3 regions of the Streptomyces sp. NPDC049915 genome follow, and region 1 is predicted to be linked to each of the others. Evidence: riboswitches for the same ligand, from Rfam matches in the RefSeq annotation. Region 1 holds a riboswitch; each other region holds the start of a gene.

Region 1 (7,012 bases):
GCCCTGCAGCGGCTGTGGCCCAAGTGGGGGCTGGACATCGACGGGCAGCGCACCCTCGACCTGACCGAGCTGTTCGGCAACGACAACCCTGTCGTGCTGGAGATCGGCTTCGGCATGGGCGAGGCCACCGCGCAGATGGCCGCAGCCGACCCCGGCACCAACATCCTCGCCGTGGACGTGCACACCCCCGGCCAGGGCAATCTGCTGAACCTCGCCGACCACCACGGCCTGTCCAACATCCGCGTCGGCAACGGCGACGCGATCATCCTGCTGCGCGAGATGCTCACCCCCGACGCGCTGGACGGCCTGCGCGTCTTCTTCCCGGACCCGTGGCCCAAGAAGCGGCACCACAAGCGCCGCCTGATCCAGCCGGAGTTCCTCACCCTCTCCGCGACCCGGCTGAAGCCGGGGGCGATCCTGCACTGCGCCACGGACTGGGAGCCCTACGCCGAGCAGATGCTCGAGGTGCTCACCGCGCACCCCGACTTCGAGAACACCCAGCCGGACGGCGGCTTCGCGCCGCGCCCCGCCTTCCGGCCGGTGACCCGTTTCGAGGGCCAGGGCCTGGACAAGGGCCACGTCGTGAACGACCTGCTCTTCCGCCGCGTACCGCATCCGCGGGACGACCAAGATCCGGACTGACGCCACCGTCAACGTCGCGAGCGACGCTCTCCCTCGTTAGGGTCATTGCCGTGGCCACGAGTCCCCCGTATCCGACATACCCCAGCGGCCCCGGCGACGGTGCGCTCCATCACCCGCACTGGTGGCAGCGCAGAGGGGTGCGGTACGGCGCGCTCATCACGCTGCTCGCCCTGTCCGGTCTGGTCATCCTCGCGCTGGTGCGCGAGCAGACCGGCACCGAGGGCTTCCTGGTCGGGCTGGGGCTCGCCGTCTTCCCCGTACCGCTGCTGCTGACCGCCTTCCGCTGGCTGGACCGGGTGGAGCCCGGCCCCTGGCGGAACCTGCTGTTCTCGTTCGCCTGGGGCGCCTGCGCGGCGGCCCTGATAGCGATCGTCGCCAACAGCTTCGCGACGAAGTGGATAGCGACGGCAACCGCGGACCCCTCCGGCGCGGACACCCTCGGCGCGACGGTGATAGCGCCGATCGTGGAGGAGTCGGCGAAGGCCGCCGCCGTCCTGCTCGTCTTCCTCTTCCGCAGACGCGACTTCACCGGGATCGTCGACGGCGTGGTGATAGCCGGTGTCACCGCGACCGGCTTCGCGTTCACCGAGAACATCCTCTACCTCGGCACCGCCTTCGGCACCGACCAGCTCACCGGCGGCCGGGGCATCGCCTCGGTCACCGCGGCGACCTTCTTCGTCCGCGTGATCATGTCGCCGTTCGCGCACCCGCTGTTCACCACCATGACCGGCATCGGCTTCGGCATCGCCGCGCTGTCCGGCGAGGGCCGGCGCCTGCTCCGCGTCCTGCTCCCGCTGGGCGGGCTGCTGCTCGCCATGGGCATGCACGCCCTGTGGAACGGCTCGGCGTCCTTCGGCCCGTTCGGCTTCTTCGCCGTGTACGGCGGTTTCATGATGCCCGCGTTCGGGCTGCTGACCTGGCTGGTGATCTGGACCCGGCAGCGCGAGCTGCGCACCGTGCGCGAGGAGCTGCCCGCCTACGTCGCCGCGGGCTGGCTCGCGCCCGCCGAGCCGTTCGCGCTGGGCTCGATGCGGGCGCGCCGCATGGCCCGCGAGTACGCCGCCCACCACCTGGGCAAGCCGGCCGCCAAGGAGGTCGCACGCTACGAGGCCTACGCGACGTCTCTGGCGTTCCTGCGGCACCGGGGCCGCCTCGGCCGCGCCGGCGCCGACTTCGTCGTACGGGAGAGGGAGCTGCTGAACGAGGTGTGGCGGCTGCGGGCGCTCGCCCGGCCGGCGCTGGAGTACGCGGCCCGGGCTGCCGCGCCCCCGGTACCGGTGATGCAGCCCTGGCCCGCGCAGCCGTGGCCCGGTCCCGGGGCGGCCCGGCCGCATCCGCCGTACGCCGGACAGGCGGGGTACGCGGGACACGCCGGTTACGGAGCCCATCCGGCGCATCCGGCATACAACCCCTACCGGTCATAGCAACCGCAACCGTCAACGCGCCGCGGACGCCGGAGAGCGTCGGTCAGGCCGACGCCCGCGTCAGCCGTGCCAGCTCCACGTCCGTCAGGGTCAGCTCCGCCACGCCCAGCAGCGCCGGGAGCTGGTCCGTGGTGCGGGCCGAGGCGATGGGGGCGGCGACCGTCGGCTGCGCGGCGAGCCAGGCGAGGGCGGCCGTGGCCACGGGGACGTCATGAGCCTGGGCGACCTCGTCCAGAGCGGTGAGGACCGCGCGGCCGCGCTCGGAGTTCAGGTGCTGCGCGGCGCCGCCCGCCCGCGGGCTGTCCACGCTCGCCCCGGGCCGGTACTTGCCGGTGAGGAAGCCGGAGGCCAGCGCGTAGTACGGGACGGCGGCGAGGCCGGCGCCGGCGGCGACGTCCTGGAGGTCGCCCTCGTAGGTGTCGCGCGAGACGAGGTTGTAGTGCGGCTGGAGCGCCACGTACCGGGCGAGGCCCTCGCGGTCGGAGAACTCCAGGGAGGCCCGCAGGCGCTCGGCGGAGATGTTGGAGGCGGCGATATGGCGGACCTTGCCGGCCTTCACCAGCTCGTCCAGGGCGCCGATGATCTCCTCGACCGGCACGTCGGGCTGGTCGTAGTGGGTGTAGTAGAGGTCGATGTGGTCGGTGCCGAGGCGGCGCAGGGAGGCGTCGGCGGCGGCCTCGATGTTCGCCGCGCTCAGTCCCCGGTACTCGGGGTGCTGGCTGACCTTGGTGGCGATGACGACGTCGTCGCGGTTGCCGCGGGCCTTGATCCAGCTGCCGATGATCGTCTCGGACTCCCCGCCCTGGTTGCCCTCGACCCAGGCGGAGTAGGCGTCGGCGGTGTCGATGAAGTTGCCGCCGGCGGCGGTGTAGGCGTCGAGGACGGCGAAGGAGGTCGTCTCGTCGGCGGTCCAGCCGAAGACGTTGCCGCCGAGGGCGAGCGGGAAGACCTCGAGGTGGGACGCACCGAGCTTGCGAAGAGCAGTCATGCTCCGTTTCAACACCCCGGCGTCATCGACCCATTCCGCACGGAAACCAACAACGTGCCAACAAGTCGGCGCACACGAACCGGCAGCCCTGACGTCGGGGGGTGTGCCGTCAGGACCGCCGGGGATCGGGAGCCGGGCGAGGTGTCAGGGGTTGAGGCCCTTGTCCTGCAGCCACGCCATGGGATCGATGCCGGAGGCCTGCCCGTCGGGGTGCACCTCCAGGTGCAGGTGCGGGCCGGTGACGTTGCCGGTGGCGCCCACGCGGCCGATGACGTCCCCGGTGGCGACCTTCTGCCCGACGCTGACGCTGATCGACGACTGGTGGCAGAACCACAGCTCGGTGCCGTCGTCGAGGGTGAGGATCGTGCGGTAGCCGTAGGAACCGGCCCAGCCCGCCTCGGTGATGGTGCCGCTGTGGATGGCCTTGATCAGCGTGCCGGTGGGAGCGGCGAAGTCCAGGCCGGTGTGGTAGCCGGAGGACCACATGGAGCCGGCCTGCCCGAAGCGCGAGGTGAGGGTGTACGAGGAGGTCGGCAGCGCGTACTGCTTGGCGAGCTCGGCGAGGCGCTCGGCCTCGGCCTTCTTCTTCGCCTCCTCCTCCGCCTTCTCCTTCGCGGCGGCGGCCTTGGCGGCGGCCTCCTTCTCGGCCTGCGCTGCGGCCTCGGCGGCCTGCTTGACGACAGCGGCCTCGGCGGCGGCCTGCGCCTTGACGTCGACCTGGACCTGCTGCGACTCGGCCTGCGCCATGATCCGGTTGCGCAGCGCCTCACCGGCGCCGGCGGCCTGCTGCCCGTCGTCGTCGGAGGTGACGCCGATGTCGGTGAGCGGGGTGGCGGAGCCCTGGGGCCGGTCGTCCTCGTGGTCGGAGATGAGCGAGCCGACCGAGGGGAGGTCGGGCATGGAGATGGAGACCGGCGGCTTGCCGGTCTGCGCGCTGGCCATGCCGCCCGCGCCGACGGCGGCGATGACGCCGACGCCGAGCACGGTGGAGCTGCGGGCGAGTCCGCCGCGCTGCTTGGCGACGCGGTGCCGGCCACGGACGGAACGGACGGACTCCTCGGTGGGATTCCACTCCTCCCAAGGGCCCTCGTCGGTGCGGTGGCCGCCGTAGACCAAGGTCTCGGGGCCCTGCTGGTTCGGCACGGACGGGGCTGTCGGGGCAGGCCGGTTGGACGCCACGCGGGCGTACTCCTTTCCTTCCGTCTCGCCTACCGGGTTAGCTGACGGGTTCGGAGCAGGAAGGTCTCCTACGCGCGTATACCGGCCGTCGATCGACGGCGGCTGACGCGAGATTCACCCCAAAGTGGTGGTTCCCCGGTTCCCTACGGGATTCGGCGCGTGAGCACGGAGCCGTCTCTTGTGACGGCTGGGACGACCGCGCTGCGTTATCGAACGTTAATGACCCGGCAGCCGGATTCCAAGCCGTTCGTCTTGATCATTAACATTCTTGGCTTGGACTTTCACGCCATGACCGGCGCAAAAGGGGCGACTTGACCGCCCCTCAGGCGTCACGTCCAAAACCTTGTTTCGGTGATGGTGCATCAATTGTTATGCAGAGGGCGCTCATCCGCTCACGCATGGTGACCTTCACGGTCGGCGTACGGCGAGCAGCGCCATGTCGTCCGCCATGCCGCCGCCGGAGTGCCGCCGGACATCCTTCGCGACGGCGGCGAGCAGGGCGCCGGGCTCGGTGACGACACGTCCGGTGAGCCGCGCCTCGACGTCGTAGAAGCGGCCGTGGCGGTCGCGGCTCTCGGAGAGGCCGTCGGTGTACAGCAGCAGCGTGGCGCCGCCGGGAAGGGCGGCCAGTTCCGTGCGGTCGGGCCAGGGACCCAGCTCGCCCATGCCGAGCGGCAACGCGGGTTCGGCGGGCAGCAGCGTGCGCAGGGGGCCGTCGGCGTACAGCAGCACCGGCGGCGGATGGCCGCGGTTGAGGACGCGGACCACCCAGTCGCCGTGCGGGAGTTCGGCGAGGACGGCGGTGGTGAACCCCTCGAACGCGTCCAGCCCGTCGCGCCGGGCGCCCTCCCGGGCCAGCGCCTGCTCCAGCCGCTGGGCGACCGCCTCCAAGGTGGCCTCCTGCTCGGCGGCCTCCCGGAACGCCCCGATGACCACGGCCACGGCGGCGACCGCGCCCATCCCCTTGCCGCGCACGTCCCCGACGATCAGCCGGACGCCGAACGGGCTGTCCTGCACGGCGTACAGATCGCCGCCGATGAAGGCGTCGGCGCGGGCGGCCTCGTAGCAGGCGGCGATCTGGAACCCGCCGATCCGCTCGGCGGGTTCGGGCAGTACGGCGCGCTGGGCGGCCTCGGCGACCTCGCGCGCGGAGGCGAGCTGCTCGCTGCTGCGGCGCGCGAGGGCGTTGATCAGGACGGCCAGGACGGCGACCGTGGCGACCGTCACCAGCTCGGTGACGGCGTCGGTGTGCCAGACGATGCCGATCGTCAGGTGCAGGCCGAGCACGACGGCGACGGCGGCGAGCCCGGTGAGCGCGGTGCCGCGGCGGCTGTAGAGCGGGGCGGCGACCAGGGGCGCGGCGGTGAAGAAGGGGGCCGCGGTGAAGTCGGACGGGGTGCAGTAGTCGTAGACCGCGCCGGCGGCGATCAGCAGCGCCGGCAGGATGCGGACGAAGGCCCGCGCGACGGAGATCCTCCGGCCCTCCTCGGGCCGCGGCTCCGCACCGCCCCAGGGGCCTGCGTCGGGCACAGGGGCACCTGGCAGCCGCACGGGGGCACCGGGGGCGCGTACGCCGGGGCCGAGATCGAGGGCGGGGGCGCGTCCGTCGGCCTGGGGACCGGTGGCGCAGCCGCGGGCCGCGGAGCCGGTCCCGGCGTCGGGAACCCACTCGTCGGCCAGGGAGTCCCTCCCGGCCTCGGGAACGCGCCCGTCGGTTCGGGGGTACGGCCCGTCGTCCGTCGCGTCACCAAGCCGCACCGCTCGTCTCCCACCGTCCCTGCCGGTCGTCGTCCCGCCCGTCCAGGTTTTCCGGTGCGGGCGCGGGCGGCGAGCGGTGAGGGCCGACCGGATGACGCCGGGCGGCAGGCGCGCAGGAGCCGGCCGACAGAAAAACCGAGGGCCGGAAACCTTTCGGCTTCCGGCCCTCGGCCTTCAGTAGCGGGGACAGGATTTGAACCTGCGACCTCTGGGTTATGAGCCCAGCGAGCTACCGAGCTGCTCCACCCCGCGTCGTTGTGACTCCAGTGTACGTCATCCGCGGGGCACCCGACGACCACGTTCCTCCAGGGGGTCACCCGGCGTCCCGCCGGACCCTCCGCGCTCAGCTCACGCCGCGGTCCGCCAGCTCGGCGAGGGGCAGCGTGTGCTGGGTCTGCAGGACCTTGGCGCGCAGGTAGCGCACGTTGTGCGGGGTGGAGAAGACACCGGTCGGCACCCGGTCGCGGACGTCGAGACCGAGGGTGCGCAGCTGGCCGGCCTTGTCGGGGTTGTTGGACAGCAGATCCAGCGACCCGATCCCGAGGGCGGTGAGCATCTGTGCGGCGGCGGTGTAGTCGCGGGCGTCCTCGGGCAGGCCGAGGGCGGCGTTGGCGGTGTAGGTGTCCAGGCCCTGGTCCTGGAGGGCGTAGGCGTCGAGCTTGTTGTAGAGGCCGATGCCGCGTCCCTCCTGGCGCAGGTAGAGCAGGACACCTCCGCGGTCGGCGATGCGTTCGACGGCCTCGCGCAGCTGGGGGCCGCAGTCGCAGCGGGCGGAGCCGAAGACGTCGCCGGTCAGGCACTCGGAGTGCAGCCGGACGAGCGGGACCGCGCCCGGTTCGCCGAGGACGACGGCCACGTGTTCGCGGCCGTCGACGAGGCCGTGGAAGGTGACCAGTTCGGCGTCGGCGCGGTAGCCGTCGGCGAAGTGCAGCGGGACCCGGACGCGGGCGCGCGGGGTGGCGGCGGGGACAGCGGGGGCGTCGGCCATGCGGGTGCTCCGGGTTCCGTCCGGCTGCTTCAG
Region 2 (7,012 bases), on a different contig from region 1:
GAGCGCCCGAGTCGGGGCGCCGGATCCCCGGCCGTGCCGACCCGCGCACGACGATCGTCCGCAGGCTACGCGATCTCGCTGTCGGCGTACCTCGTGCGGGAACTTCGCCGCCGGTCCGCGCGCTTGCATACAGTGGCAGGACGGCAGGAAACGCGCGGTTTCACGACCGCTTCCGCGATGGAAGGGACGTACATGCCCATGGGTCACACGGCTACAGCCGAGGCAGGCTCCGGCGGACTGACAGCAACCGAGCACCGCCTGGCCAACGGCCTGCGCGTGGTGCTCTCCGAGGACCACCTGACCCCGGTCGCGGCGGTGTGCCTCTGGTACGACGTCGGCTCGCGCCACGAAGTCAAGGGGCGTACGGGTCTGGCTCACCTTTTCGAGCACCTGATGTTCCAGGGCTCCGCCCAGGTCAAGGGCAACGGTCACTTCGAGCTGGTGCAGGGCGCCGGCGGGTCGCTGAACGGCACCACCAGCTTCGAGCGCACCAACTACTTCGAGACCATGCCCGCCCACCAGCTGGAGCTCGCGCTCTGGCTGGAGGCCGACCGCATGGGCTCCCTGCTGGCCGCCCTGGACGAGGAGTCCATGGAGAACCAGCGCGACGTCGTCAAGAACGAGCGCCGCCAGCGCTACGACAACGTCCCCTACGGCACCGCCTTCGAGCGGCTGACCGCCCTCGCCTACCCTGAGGGCCACCCCTACCACCACACCCCGATCGGCTCCATGGCGGACCTGGACGCGGCCACCCTCGAGGACGCCCGCCACTTCTTCCGCACCTACTACGCGCCGAACAACGCGGTCCTGTCGGTCGTCGGCGACATCGACCCGGAGCAGACCCTCGCCTGGGTCGAGAAGTACTTCGGCTCCATCCCCGCCCACGACGGCAAGCCCGAGCCGCGCGACGGCACGCTGCCCGAGGTCATCGGCCGGCAGCTGCGCGAGGTCGTCCGCGAGGAGGTCCCCGCGCGGGCCCTGATGGGCGCCTACCGGCTGCCGCACGACGGCACACGCGCGTGCGACGCGGCGGACCTCGCGCTGACGATCCTCGGCGGCGGTGAGTCCTCCCGCCTGTACAACCGGCTGGTGCGCCGGGACCGTACGGCTGTCGCGGCCGGCTTCGGGCTGCTGCGCCTCGCCGGGGCGCCCTCCCTGGGCTGGCTGGACGTGAAGACGTCCGGTGACGTCGAGGTGCCGGTCATCGAGGCCGCGATCGACGAGGAGCTCGCCCGGTTCGCCGCGCAGGGCCCCACGGCCGAGGAGATGGAACGCGCGCAGGCCCAGTTGGAGCGCGAGTGGCTGGACCGGCTCGGTACCGTCGCCGGCCGCGCCGACGAACTGTGCCGCTACGCCGTCCTGTTCGGTGACCCGCAGCTCGCCCTCACCGCCGTTCAGCGCGTGCTCGAGGTGACGCCCGAGGAGGTGCAGGAGGTCGCCAAGGCCCGCCTGCGCCCCGAAAACCGCGCGGTGCTCGTGTACGAGCCGAAGACCCCGGAGGCCGCACCGGACGCCGATGTGCCCGAGGACCCTGAGCAGGAAGCGACCGTAGAGGCCGGCGACAAGAACGAGGAGACGGCCAAGTGACCGAGCTCGCCACGATGGACTTCCACCCCCAGCCCCAGGCGGGCGAGGCCAGGCCGTGGGCTTTCCCGGCCCCCGAGCGCGGCACGCTCGACAACGGCCTGACGGTGCTGCGCTGCCACCGCCCCGGCCAGCAGGTCGTCGCCGTCGAGGTGCTCCTGGACGCGCCCCTGGACGCCGAGCCCGCCGGCCTGGACGGCGTCGCCACGATCATGGCGCGCGCCTTCTCCGAGGGCACGGACAAGCACTCCGCCGAGGAGTTCGCCGCCGAGCTGGAGCGCGCCGGCGCCACCCTCGACGCGCACGCCGACCACCCGGGCGTCCGCCTCAGCCTGGAGGTGCCCGCCTCACGGCTGGCCAAGGGCCTCGGCCTGCTCGCCGACGCCCTCAGGGCGCCCGCCTTCGCCGACAGCGAGATCGAACGGCTGGTGCGCAACCGCCTCGACGAGATCCCGCACGAGCTGGCCAGCCCGGCCCGCCGCGCCGCCAAGGAGATGTCCAAGGAGCTCTTCCCGGCGGACTCCCGCATGTCGCGCCCGCGTCAGGGCACCGAGGAGACGGTCGCAGCCGTCGACGCGGCCGCCGTACGCGCCTTCTACGAGCGGCACGTGCGCCCCGCCACCGCGACCGCGGTGGTCGTCGGCGATCTGACCGGCCTCGACCTCGACGACCTCCTCGGTGACACCGTGGGCGCCTGGACGGGCTCGCGCACCGAGCCGCGCCCCGTGCCCGCGGTGACCGCCGACGACACCGGCCGCGTCGTCATCGTCGACCGCCCCGGCGCCGTCCAGACGCAGCTGCTCATCGGCCGGATCGGCCCCGACCGGCACGACCGCGTGTGGCCCGCCCAGGTGCTCGGCACGTACTGCCTGGGCGGCACCCTCACCTCCCGCCTGGACCGCGTCCTGCGCGAGGAGAAGGGCTACACGTACGGCGTGCGCGCCTTCAGCCAGGTGCTGCGCTCCGCCCCCGACGGCACGGGCGCGGCGATGCTCGCCATCAGCGGCTCCGTGGACACGCCGAACACCGGTCCGGCGCTGCACGACCTCTTCACGGTGCTGCGCACCCTGGCGGCGGACGGCCTGACGGACGCCGAGCGCGACGTCGCCGTGCAGAACCTCGTCGGGGTGGCCCCGCTGAAGTACGAGACCGCGGCCGCCGTCGCGGGCACGCTCGCCGACCAGGTCGAGCAGCATCTGCCCGACGACTACCAGGCGACCCTGTACCGGCAGCTCGCCGCGACCGGCACCGTGGAGGCCACGGCGGCGGTCGTGAACGCCTTCCCCGTGAACCGTCTGGTGATCGTCCTGGTCGGGGACGCGGCGCAGATCAAGGAGCCCGTCGAGGCCCTCGGGATCGGCGACGTCACGGTGGTGAGCGCGGAGTAGCCGCACACGCGCGTGGGGCCCTGGTGTCTGACGGAGCACCAGGGCCCTTGCCGTGCCCCCGGGGCTGTTTGTGATTGAAGGCGCCGCATCCCACATATGCCCGAATTGGGGCGGAGGTTGCCTTTCTGGCCTGTGGGATGCGCTACAAAACGCCTGTTTCGTTTGAGGATTGAAGGTCGATCACCGTAGCTTCGTCCGGGCTGTCCGTCAGGCATAGCGCCGCACCCGCGGCACCGGACAGTCATCGCCGAGTCCCCGTACGGCGCGAGCCAGGGGAGCCGGGGACCCACACGTCCCTGGGGTGAATCGGGCGCCCGCGAGGGTGCTCGTAGGAGACCTTCCTGCTCCGAACCCGTCAGCTAACCCGGTAGGCGAGAGGGAAGGAAAGGACAAGCCACCACATGGCGTTCGTCAGCGCCACCGGGAAGCACCGTCGTCCCAGCCGGATGAAGCGCACCACCGCGCAGGCCGCCGGAATCGCCGCGCTCACCACCACCGGCGTCATCGGCACCCTCGCGGCCCCCGCCCTCGCCGCCGACACCTCCGCCGAGCAGACCGGTCTGCTCCCCGTGATCAGCGTCGACGACTCGCTCGCCGCCCAGATCGACGCCCAGGCGGAGGCCCAGAAGCAGGCCGCCGAGCAGAAGGCCATCGAGGAGGCCGCACGCGAGGCCGCCGCCGAGCGCGCCCACGAGGCCAAGGAGCGCGCCGCCCGTGAGGCCGAGCGCAAGCGCCTGACCACCTTCGTGGCCCCGATCGCGCACTCCTACGTCTCCACCGGTTACGAGGCCAGCAGCTCCCTGTGGTCCTCCGGCCACCACACCGGCATCGACTTCCACGCCGCCACCGGCACCACCGTGCACGCGGTGGGCTTCGGCACCGTCGTCGAGACCGGCTGGGGCGGCGCCTACGGCAACCAGATCGTCATCCGCATGCACGACGGCACGTACACCCAGTACGGGCACCTGTCGTCGATCGGTGTCGTGGTCGGCCAGCAGGTCGTCGCCGGCCAGCAGATCGGCCTGTCCGGCGCGACCGGCAACGTCACCGGCCCGCACCTGCACTTCGAGGCGCGCACCAGCCCCGAGTACGGCTCCGACATGGACCCGATCGCCTATCTGCGTGCGCACGGCGTGAACGTCTGACACCCGAGCACGGCACCCACTCCGGGAAGCCCCGGCGCATCGCGCCGGGGCTTTCTCCGTTTTCCGGCCCTTCGTCCCCGCCTCTTCATACCCGCCTCTTCGTCCCGGAGAACCCCGGCGAGGTGACCAAAAAATATCCATGGAATCCGGCCTGCCGTCGGAAATTCGGCCCCCTTGGAATAGAGTCACGGAACACGCGTCCATCGTCGGCGTTTCACGGGGATCAAGGCGGAGGTCGGACATGCGTATTCCGGCGCACTCGGTGTGCACGGCGATCCGGGACGACATCGTCGCCGGTGTCCATGAGCGCGGCAGCCGGCTCACCGAGGAACTCCTCGCCCGCCGGTACGGCGTCTCCCGGGTGCCCGTGCGGGAGGCGTTGCGCACCCTGGAGGCCGAGGGCTTCGTCGTGACGCGACGGCACGCGGGCGCGTGCGTGGCCGAGCCCACCGAGCAGGAAGCGGCCGACCTGCTGGAGATGCGGATGCTGCTGGAGCCGCTCGGTGTGGCGCGGGCCGCCCAGCGGCGTACCGAGGCGCATCTGAAGGTGCTGCGCGGCCTGGTGCGGCTCGGTCAGGACCGGGCCAGGCACGGAACCGGCGACGACCTGCGCTCCCTGGGCGGCTGGTTCCACGAGACGCTCGTCCAGGCGTGCGGCAGCCAGGCGCTGACCGCCACGCTCACTCAGCTGCGCCACAAGATCGCCTGGATGTACGCCGTGGAGCCGTCGGCCGACCCCGTCAGGTCCTGGGCCGAGCACGGCGCGATCGCGGACGCGGTGGCGCGCGGCGACGGGGAACGCGCGCGTGCGGTCGCCGCCCTGCACACCGAGCGTTCCACCGCCGCGTACCGGCTGCGCTTCTTCGGCGGAGACCGACCCGAGCGTGTGAGAAGTTCGCAACACCCCGTAAACACGTCGGGCCTACGGCATTAACACGCGCGCCGTATACAAAGAGAGGGATATGTGCGCCCGCTGAAAGGGGTGCCATTTTATCGGGCTCGCCTTTTCCCTCGTGCCGTCAATTTCCGTCCGCGTCGCCTCATGGTGGACGGGAAAAGCGAAGCCGCGCCGGCCCTGAAAGGACGACGCGGCTTCTTTTATGCGTGACTCGGACGGTCAGGCGTGACTCAGACGGTCTCGGGGAGCTCCTCGAGCCCCTCGGAGACCAGCTTCGCCAGACGGTCCAGGGCGGCGTCCGCGCCCTCGGCGTCGGAGGCGAGGACGATCTCCTCGCCACCCTGGGCGCCCAGGCCGAGGACGGCCAGCATGGAGGCCGCGTTGACCGGGGTGCCGCCGGCCTTGGCGATCGTCACCGGGACGCCTGCGGCCGTGGCGGCTCGGACGAAGATGGAGGCGGGGCGGGCATGGAGGCCCTCGGCCCAGCCGACGTTGACGCGGCGCTCAGCCATGTGTTGCTGCCCTTCAGTTTCTCAGGGTTGTCTAGACCAGTTTCCCATATGGTGAAGCATGCCCGGAGAGGTCCTGCGACCCCATCCGGACGCGATCACCGGGCCGCGGCCTCGACCCGGCATCCGTCCTCCACAGAGTGCCCCGCGCCGTTGTCGTACGCGAGCCGTACTCTGGGCCCCATGCAGAGCGCGTCGGACAGGCAGGAGTACCCCGCTCACTGGGAGGCCGACGTGGTGCTGCGCGACGGCGGCACCGCGCGGATCCGCCCCATCACCGTCGATGACGCGGACCGCTTGGTCAGCTTCTACGAGCAGGTGTCGGACGAGTCGAAGTACTACCGCTTCTTCGCGCCCTACCCGCGTCTGTCCGCGAAGGACGTCCACCGCTTCACACACCACGACTTTGTGGACAGGGTGGGACTCGCGGCCACGATCGGCGGCGAGTTCATCGCCACCGTACGCTACGACCGGATCGGCGTGAACGGAATGCCCGCGTCCGCACCGGCCGACGAGGCCGAGGTCGCCTTCCTCGTCCAGGACGCCCATCAGGGCCGCGGCGTCGCCTCCGCCCTGCTCGAACACATCGCCGCCGTCGCCCGCGAGCGCGGCATCCGCCGCTTCGCCGCCGAGGTGCTGCCCGCCAACACCAAGATGATCAAGGTGTTCACGGACGCCGGGTACACCCAGAAGCGCAGCTTCGAGGACGGCGTCGTGCGCCTGGAGTTCGATCTCGAGCCCACCGAGCGCTCCCTCGCCGTGCAGTACGCGCGCGAACAGCGCGCCGAGGGCCGCTCCGTGCAGAGGCTGCTGATGCCCGGCTCGGTCGCCGTGGTCGGGGCCGGTCGCACCCCCGGCGGCGTCGGCCGCAGCATCCTCGCCAACCTCCGCGAGGCCGGCTACACCGGCCGTCTGCACGCCGTGAACCGCGCCTTCGGGCCCGACATCACCGAACTCGACGGCGTCCCCGCCCACCGCTCCGTGCGGGAGATCGAGGGCCCGGTCGACCTCGCCGTCGTCGCCGTACCCGCCGGCCATGTGCCGCAGGTCGTCACCGAGTGCGGCGAGCACGGCGTGCAGGGACTCGTGGTGATCTCCGCCGGATACGCCGAGAGCGGCCCCGAGGGACGCGAGCGCCAGCGCGAACTCGTCCGGCAGGCGCGCACGTACGGCATGCGGATCATCGGCCCGAACGCCTTCGGCGTGATCAACACCTCGGCGGCCGTCCGGCTGAACGCCTCCCTGGCGCCCGAGATGCCGCGCCCCGGCCGCATCGGCCTGTTCGCCCAGTCCGGGGCCATCGGCATCGCCCTGCTGTCCCGGCTGCACCGGCGCGGCGGCGGCGTCACGGGCGTCACGGGCGTGTCGACGTTCGTCTCCTCCGGCAACCGCGCGGACGTCTCCGGCAACGACGTCCTGCAGTACTGGTACGACGACCCGGACACCGACGTCGTCCTGATGTACCTGGAGTCCATCGGCAACCCACGC
Region 3 (7,012 bases), on a different contig from region 1:
CGTCAGGGCCCGGCGGCTGCGGTCCAGCCGCGGCGGTGGCTCCAGCAGGCGGTCGACCCGCTCGCCGAGCAGGCGGTGACTGGAGGCGCAGGAGAGGACGCCCCGGTGCTGGTTCAGCTCGATCAGGGCCAGGGCGGTGGTGAGGTGGCCGCAGCGGCGGGAGGCGGTGTCGTCGGCGGCCAGTTCGACCAGGCGGTGGGTCTGGTCGCAGAAGTGGGCGAAGAGCGGGATGCGGGGGAAACCGGTGGCCAGGGCGGTGGACAGGTGCAGCAGCCAGTCGTGGTGGGCGCGGGCGTGGCCGCGCTCATGGGTGAGGATCGCGTCGAGCTGGTGGGCGGTGAGGCGGTGCAGGGCTCCCGTGGTGACGACCAACTGGGGCGGATGGCCCGGCATCCACCAGGCGTCGGGGTACTCGTCCTCCAGCACGAGCAGCGGGCCGCGCGCCGGGCCCAGGCCGGCCGGCAGCTCGGGAGCGCGTTCGCTCAGGTGGGCGCGGGTCACGCCGTGGCGCCGGCGCGCCTCGACCAGTTCGCGGGCGAGCATGGCGGTGGTCCAGGCGGCACCGCAGGCCAGCAGCAGGGTGAGTGCGACCGCCCAGGGCGGGGCCGAAGACAGGTCGTACGCCTCGGTCACGCCGGGCGGCGCGGGCGCGAAGAGCTGGGTGCGCACGGTGTGGAAGACGGCGGCGGTGCTGAGCGTCAGGGCCGTCAGACAGCACAGCAGGACGGTCGCGACGAGGCACTGCCACACCCACAGGGCGACGACCGGTTCCCGCTCGGGCCAGGCGGCCCGGGTCAGCGCGCGCGGGACCGGCACGGCGGCCGTCAGAACGACGACGCTCAGCAGGAGCAGGCAGACGGTCATGCCACGGGCTCCGGATCCTGGTCGGACAGGGCGGGGATGGTCGTGCGGGCGACGGACGCGATCACTCGGCGGCTCGGTGAGTGCGTCCGTCGCCAGTATGACGGCCCCGGGGCGGTGCGTCAGCCCCGTAACGAAGGCCCCGCGGGGGCGGGTGTCAGCGCGTGACGATCCGTCCGGTCACCTCGCCGAGGCCCACCCGGACGCCGTCCGGGCCGGGCGCCCAGGCGGACAGGGTCACCACGTCGCCGTCCTCCAGGAAGGTTCGCTTGCCGTCGGGGAGTTCCAGGGGCTCCTGGCCGTTCCAGGTCAGCTCCAGCAGGGAGCCGCGCTGGTCGGGCTCGGGGCCGCTGACCGTGCCCGAGCCGTAGAGGTCGCCGGTGCGCAGGGAGGCGCCGTTGACCGTCATGTGCGCCAGCTGCTGGGCGGCCGTCCAGTACATGGTGGAGAAGGGAGGCTCGGAGACGACGTGGCCGTTGATGGCGACAGAGATCCGCAGGTCGTAGCCGCCGGGTTCGTCGGTGGAGTCATCGAGGTAGGGCAGCAGCGGGTGGGTGCGCTCCCGGGGCGCGACCCGGGCCTCGTCCAGGGCCTCCAGCGGGGTGATCCACGCGGAGATCGAGGTGGCGAAGGACTTGCCGAGGAAGGGGCCGAGGGGGACGTACTCCCAGGCCTGGATGTCGCGGGCCGACCAGTCGTTGAGCAGGCACAGCCCGAAGACGTGGTCGCGGAAGTCACCGAGGGCGACCGGCTCGCCGAGCGAGGAGGGAGCGCCGACGACGAAACCGACCTCGGCCTCGATGTCGAGGCGGACGGACGGGCCGAAGACGGGCGCCGCATCGGCCGGGGCCTTGCGCTGACCGGAGGGACGCGCGATGTCGGTGCCGGAGACCACGACGGTTCCGGAGCGGCCGTGGTAACCGATCGGGAGGTGCTTCCAGTTGGGGGTGAGGGAGTCGGCGGCGTCGGGGCGGAAGATCTGGCCGACGTTCCGGGCGTGGTTCTCGGAGGCGTAGAAGTCGACGTAGTCCGCGACCTCGAAGGGCAGGTGCAGGGTCACCGAGGACAGAGGGTGGAAGAACGGTTCGACGGCCTCGCGGTGCGAGGGCACCGTGACCCACGCCTTCAGCGCACGCCGCACGTCGGACCAGGCGGTGCGGCCGGCGGCGAGGAGTGGGTTAAGCGAGGGCTGGGCGAGCAGCGCGGCATAGGGGGAGCCGAGCGCCATCGCCGCCGCGCCCGCGTCGAGCACGTGGTCGCCGAGCCGGACACCGACCCGCCGCTCGGCCGGAGAACCGGCCGGCGAGAAGACGCCGTACGGAAGGTTGTGCGCACCGAAGGGGTCGCCCTCGGAGACGTCGAAGGGGGGCATGCGGTGCCGCCTCGCTTTCGTGCACGTCGGACACGGCACCAGGGCCGTGCGATCCAGGTGGTCGCGGCACACGTTACGGCTGAGGCGGCTGTCTTGGGCAGTGTCTGAAGAGTCCGCAGTGTCCGTCATGTCCTTGTCGGGTGCCAATTCCGGCTCAGTGTCCTTGCGGGGAACCCGGACGGAGGGCATCCGTTCCGTCGGGGGACACGTGGGGGACCCGTGGCCTGCAGGGCCGCAAGCCTGCCGTTCCGGGCCGACCGTGAAATACCGCCCCTGATCGTGAAGTTCGGTCACTACCCACTGCACCACGGCGGTGCCGGGGCGATCCGCGGTCTGGGGCGTCCGGGCGTGCCCATGGACGCGATCACCGAGGACTCGTGCACCCCGGCCGCCGCCTCCCGTTATCCGCGGCGCGCGTTCGTGTGGCCGACGACGGGCGCGGAGGAGGCGGGACACCTGGTCGAAGGGCTGCTGCGGACCGGGCGCCGGACCGGACGGCCGACCGTGCTGATTGTGACCGGCGAGCATGCACGGGCTGCACGAGCTGTGCGCGGAACACGGCGTCCCCGGCCCGGCGGCCGCGTTCCCGCGGTCGTACGACGACAGCGTGGCCTGCGCACCGGAGGCGTCGGATCGGGCGGTGAACGGGTGACCTGCGGGGTCCGTATTCTCTGATCATGGCCGCACCCCTCGCATATGCCCTCATCGCCACTGACCTGGACGGAACGCTGCTGCGCGGCGACGACACGCTCTCCGACCGGTCCCGGGCCGCGCTCGCACGGGTGGCGGACGCCGGTGCCCTGCACCTGGTGGTGACGGGCCGCCCGGCGCCCCGGGTGCGGCCGCTGCTGGAGGACCTCGGCTGCACGGGGCTCGCGGTGTGCGGCCAGGGCGCGCAGGTGTACGACGCGGGGGCCGGCCGTCTGCTGTGGTCGGTGACCCTCGACCGGGAGCTGGCCGAGACCGCGCTCGGCAAGATCGAGGCCGAGGTGGGAGAGGTGTACGCCGCCGTCGACCAGGACGGCGTGGACGGGCTGACGCTGATCGAGCCCGGCTACCGGATGCCGCACCCGACGCTGCCGGCGGTGCGGGTCGGGCGGCGCGACGATCTGTGGGGCGAGCCGATCAGCAAGGTGCTGCTGCGCCATCCCGAGCTGTCCGACGACGAGCTGGCGGCGACGGCGCGCGCGGTGGTCGGTTCGCTGGCGATGGTCACCATGTCGGGGCCGGGGACCGTGGAGCTGCAGCCGTGCGGTGTCACCAAGGCGACGGGGCTCGCGCGGGCGGCCGACCATCTCGGGTTGAGCGCCGGGGGGGCCCTCGCGTTCGGGGACATGCCCAACGACATCCCGATGTTCGCCTGGGCCGCCCGCGGGGTGGCCATGGCCAACGCCCATCCGGAGCTGAAGGCCGTGGCCGACGAGGTCACCTTGTCGAACGAGGACGACGGCATCGCCGTCGTCCTCGAACGACTCTTCGGGTGAGGCAGTGGCTCAGTACGCGCTGAACACGTTGTCGATCGAGCCGTAGCGGGCGGCCGCGTAGTTGCAGGCCGCGGTGATGTTGGCGATCGGGTCGTACGGGTCCATGGAGGTGCCGGACACGTGGTAGGCGAGGAACGTCGGGTCGATCACCTGGAGCAGGCCCTTGGACGGGGTACCGGCGGCCGCGTTGGAGTCCCACAGGTTGATGGCGGCGGGGTTGCCCGAGGACTCGCGGATGATGTTGCGGTAGATCCCGTCGTAGGTGCCCGGGATGCCGCGCTGGGACATGATGTCCAGCGACTGGCGGATCCAGCCGTCGAGGGTGTTCGGGTAGACCGAGTTGGCGGCCGTGATCACGGTGGCGCTGGTGGCCGGGGTGGCCGCGGAGGCGCTGGTCGCGCCGAAGAGCGGCAGCGCGAGGGCGGCGGCACCGGTGCCGGCGACGGCGAGGGTGCGGACGAGGCGGGACGTGCGGGTGCGGCGGTGCTGACCGGCAGCAGGCATGGCGAACTTCCTCTCCGGCGCCTACGAGGTGAGCTGTCGGGTTCGGGCTGGAGATGCCCGGCCGGCCGCGGATGCGGCACGGCTTCACCCCGAGCCGGTCCGGGGCGTCGTCGGGGCGACGACGTCCGGTTCGGCGACTTACCTGGGTCCCCCGCTCCTGCCGTACACGGATGAGTTGGTCCGATGGTGGATGCCGGACGGCGGCAGGATTAGGCGTCCATCCGACAGGCCGGGAAGTTATGCGAGAGCACATGCCGGGAACAAGTACTGGTTTCACCTATCGCCCTGGTTGACCTTGGTCGGGCTGTTTGGGGTGCTTGATCCTTTGCGATCGCCAAGCCTCAACTCGCTTGTGGGGACTGGCGAAATGCGGGGCAGACGCATCGGGGGCCGGTGAGGGGCGCGCGTGACCCAATTCACTGGTGTCACAGCTGCAACACATTTGCCGCCAACGTGACTAAGGCGAATCGGCTGATTAATTACGGCAAAACGGGCAGTCGGGTCGTGTTGTGACGCGGTGGGGCGGGGTGGTTCACGGAGGGTGGGGGGTGGTCTTCGCGACGCGAGCATGGTTGATATCGGTACTTTTCAACTGATCAGATGTGATCGATAAACATATCGGGCGTGATCCGATACCGCCTGGCCTGTAACCGTGGGCGCTATCGGTGATCGAAACGTGACCGGATACGCTGACTTGAGTGATGGCAGCGACCTATCGACAAACCGTGTAATCGCCTACCGGCACCAGCAGACAGGAGACCCCTCGTGACCGTCGTCGGGCCGTTCGGGCTTAGCGTGCGGGACCAGGCTCTCGAGGCCGATGTCCAGGCCGGATTGGCGGCTGTCGAGGAAGGGCTGCTCGAGGCCACCAAGAGCGAGGTTCCCTTCATCACGGAGGCCGCGCAGCACCTGGTGCGGGCGGGCGGGAAGCGGTTCCGGCCGCTGCTCGTGATGCTGGCGGCGCAGTTCGGCGACCCGTATGCGCCGGGCGTCGTCCCGTCGGCGGTCGTGGTCGAGCTGACCCACCTGGCGACGCTGTACCACGACGACGTCATGGACGAGGCCGCCGTACGGCGTGGCGTGCCCAGCGCGAACACCCGGTGGGGTAACTCGGTCGCCGTACTGACCGGCGACTTTCTCTTCGCGCGGGCCTCGCAGATCCTCGCCGACCTCGGGCCCGAGGCGGTGCGGGTGCAGGCACTGGCGTTCGAGCGGCTGGTCACCGGGCAGATCCTGGAGACCGCGGGGCCGCAGGACGGGCGCGACCCGGTCGACCACTACCTCGAGGTGCTCGGCGGCAAGACGGGCTCGCTGGTGGCGGTGTCGTGCCGGTTCGGCGCGATGATGTCCGGCGCCGACGAGACGGTCGTGGACGTGCTGACCCAGTACGGGGAGCGGCTGGGCGTCGCCTTCCAGCTGGCCGACGACGTGCTCGACATCGCCTCCGACTCGCACGAGTCCGGCAAGACGCCGGGAACGGATCTTCGCGAGGGCATCCCGACGCTGCCGGTGCTGCGGCTGCGGGAGCGGGCCGAGCGCCTGGGACTGCCGGAGGACCGGGCGCTGTGCGAGCTGCTGGACTCCGATCTGAGCGACGACGCGCGACACGCGGAGGCGCTGACCGCGCTGCGGGCGCACCCCGCGCTGGAGCAGGCGCGGCGCGACACGGTCCGGTACGCCGAGGAGGCGCGGGCGGCGCTGGCGCCGCTGCGGGAGTGCGGCGCCAAGGCGGCGCTGATGGAGCTGTGCGACGCGGTGGTGCACCGGGCGGGCTGACGGAAGCACCGGGCCGGCCGACGGAATCCGTCCGGACCGTTCCCTCTTCTGCGGGCGACGGCCCCACCCCTGGGTGGAGCCCGAACCCCCGCCCCGTAGCTCCCCAGGTCCCCACCTCCCCTAGGGGTAGGGGGACCTGACCCCCCGCCACGTCATACCCCAGAAGTACATGCAGTTGCGTCCACGGAGTGACGCTTCCCGGCGGCCGATTTGGTCTCATGGAAAGCACGGAAGACACCACTCCTCACCGATTCGGGTGAGAATGGCGGCTTGGGGTGGGGCCCGCCGGGAGTACACGCCGCGGGTCACGGGACGGACAGCCGCCGCCGACGACGGAGGTAGCGCACACATGGCACCGTATGGAAGCGATGACAGGGCGACGGCCGGGCAGGAGCCGGCCGGCTCGCCGGGCGGGGGGCGTCGCAGGGCCGCGCGGTACGTCGTGCCCGCGACCGTCGTGGGGGTGGCCGCCGCGACGATCGGGATCGTTCCCGCGCTCGCCAGCTCCGGCGACCCGGATCTGCCGAAGATCAGCGCGCAGCAGCTCATCGAGAAGATCGCGGCGTCGGACGTCCAGCAGATGTCCGGCACCGTGCGGATCACCACCGACCTGGGGCTGCCCGACTTCGGCGGGCTCGCGGGCGGTCTCGGCGGGAAAACGGGCGGCACCGGTGACGGCTCGGCCGCCGACCCGTCCGCCAAGGTCACCGAACTGGCCACCGGCTCGCACACGTTGCGGGTCGCCGCCGACGGGCCGGACCGGCAGAAGGTGTCGGTGCTGGAGGACGCCGCCGAGTACAGCCTCATCCACAACGGCAGTGACATCTGGGGCTACGACAGCAAGTCCAACGAGGTGTACCACGCCACCTCGGACGACACCGGGAAGGACCACCGCAAGGGCGCCCGGGGCGCGGACGACTTCTCCGGCACGCCCAAGGACTTCGCCGAGCAGGCCCTCAAGGCCGTCGACTCCACCACCGCCGTCACGGTGGACGGCACCGCCCAGGTCGCCGGC

What was found. Region 1 has a riboswitch for cyclic di-AMP ahead of AB0J12_RS32690 (M23 family metallopeptidase). Riboswitches for the same ligand answer to the same signal wherever they lie in the genome.
Positions count from the first base shown of each region.
Region 2: linked by a shared signal. The riboswitch ahead of AB0J12_RS22960 (M23 family metallopeptidase) and the one ahead of AB0J12_RS32690 (M23 family metallopeptidase) in region 1 are both predicted to bind cyclic di-AMP.
Region 3: linked by a shared signal. The riboswitch ahead of AB0J12_RS31430 (transglycosylase SLT domain-containing protein) and the one ahead of AB0J12_RS32690 (M23 family metallopeptidase) in region 1 are both predicted to bind cyclic di-AMP.

Region 1 is NZ_JBFAMH010000028.1:276-7,287, forward strand. Features, by position in the region: gene trmB (tRNA (guanosine(46)-N7)-methyltransferase TrmB) at 1-642, shown strand, start outside; gene AB0J12_RS32680 (PrsW family intramembrane metalloprotease) at 693-2,066, shown strand; gene AB0J12_RS32685 (aldo/keto reductase) at 2,110-3,054, opposite strand; gene AB0J12_RS32690 (M23 family metallopeptidase) at 3,199-4,233, opposite strand; cyclic di-AMP (ydaO/yuaA leader) riboswitch at 4,245-4,401, opposite strand; gene AB0J12_RS32695 (PP2C family protein-serine/threonine phosphatase) at 4,642-5,706, opposite strand; tRNA gene AB0J12_RS32700 (tRNA-Met) at 6,170-6,243, opposite strand; gene ribA (GTP cyclohydrolase II) at 6,335-6,979, opposite strand.
Region 2 is NZ_JBFAMH010000013.1:76,516-83,527, reverse strand. Features, by position in the region: gene AB0J12_RS22970 (pitrilysin family protein) at 193-1,587, shown strand; gene AB0J12_RS22965 (pitrilysin family protein) at 1,584-2,972, shown strand; cyclic di-AMP (ydaO/yuaA leader) riboswitch at 3,208-3,361, shown strand; gene AB0J12_RS22960 (M23 family metallopeptidase) at 3,374-4,117, shown strand; gene AB0J12_RS22955 (GntR family transcriptional regulator) at 4,359-5,051, shown strand; gene AB0J12_RS22950 (HPr family phosphocarrier protein) at 5,246-5,527, opposite strand; gene AB0J12_RS22945 (GNAT family N-acetyltransferase) at 5,708-7,012, shown strand, end outside.
Region 3 is NZ_JBFAMH010000025.1:38,187-45,198, reverse strand. Features, by position in the region: gene AB0J12_RS31450 (M56 family metallopeptidase) at 1-864, opposite strand, end outside; gene fahA (fumarylacetoacetase) at 1,019-2,233, opposite strand; partial or broken gene AB0J12_RS31440 (ATP-grasp domain-containing protein) at 2,474-2,843, shown strand; gene AB0J12_RS31435 (HAD family hydrolase) at 2,911-3,717, shown strand; gene AB0J12_RS31430 (transglycosylase SLT domain-containing protein) at 3,727-4,221, opposite strand; cyclic di-AMP (ydaO/yuaA leader) riboswitch at 4,227-4,409, opposite strand; gene AB0J12_RS31425 (polyprenyl synthetase family protein) at 4,987-5,997, shown strand; gene AB0J12_RS31420 (DUF2092 domain-containing protein) at 6,347-7,012, shown strand, end outside.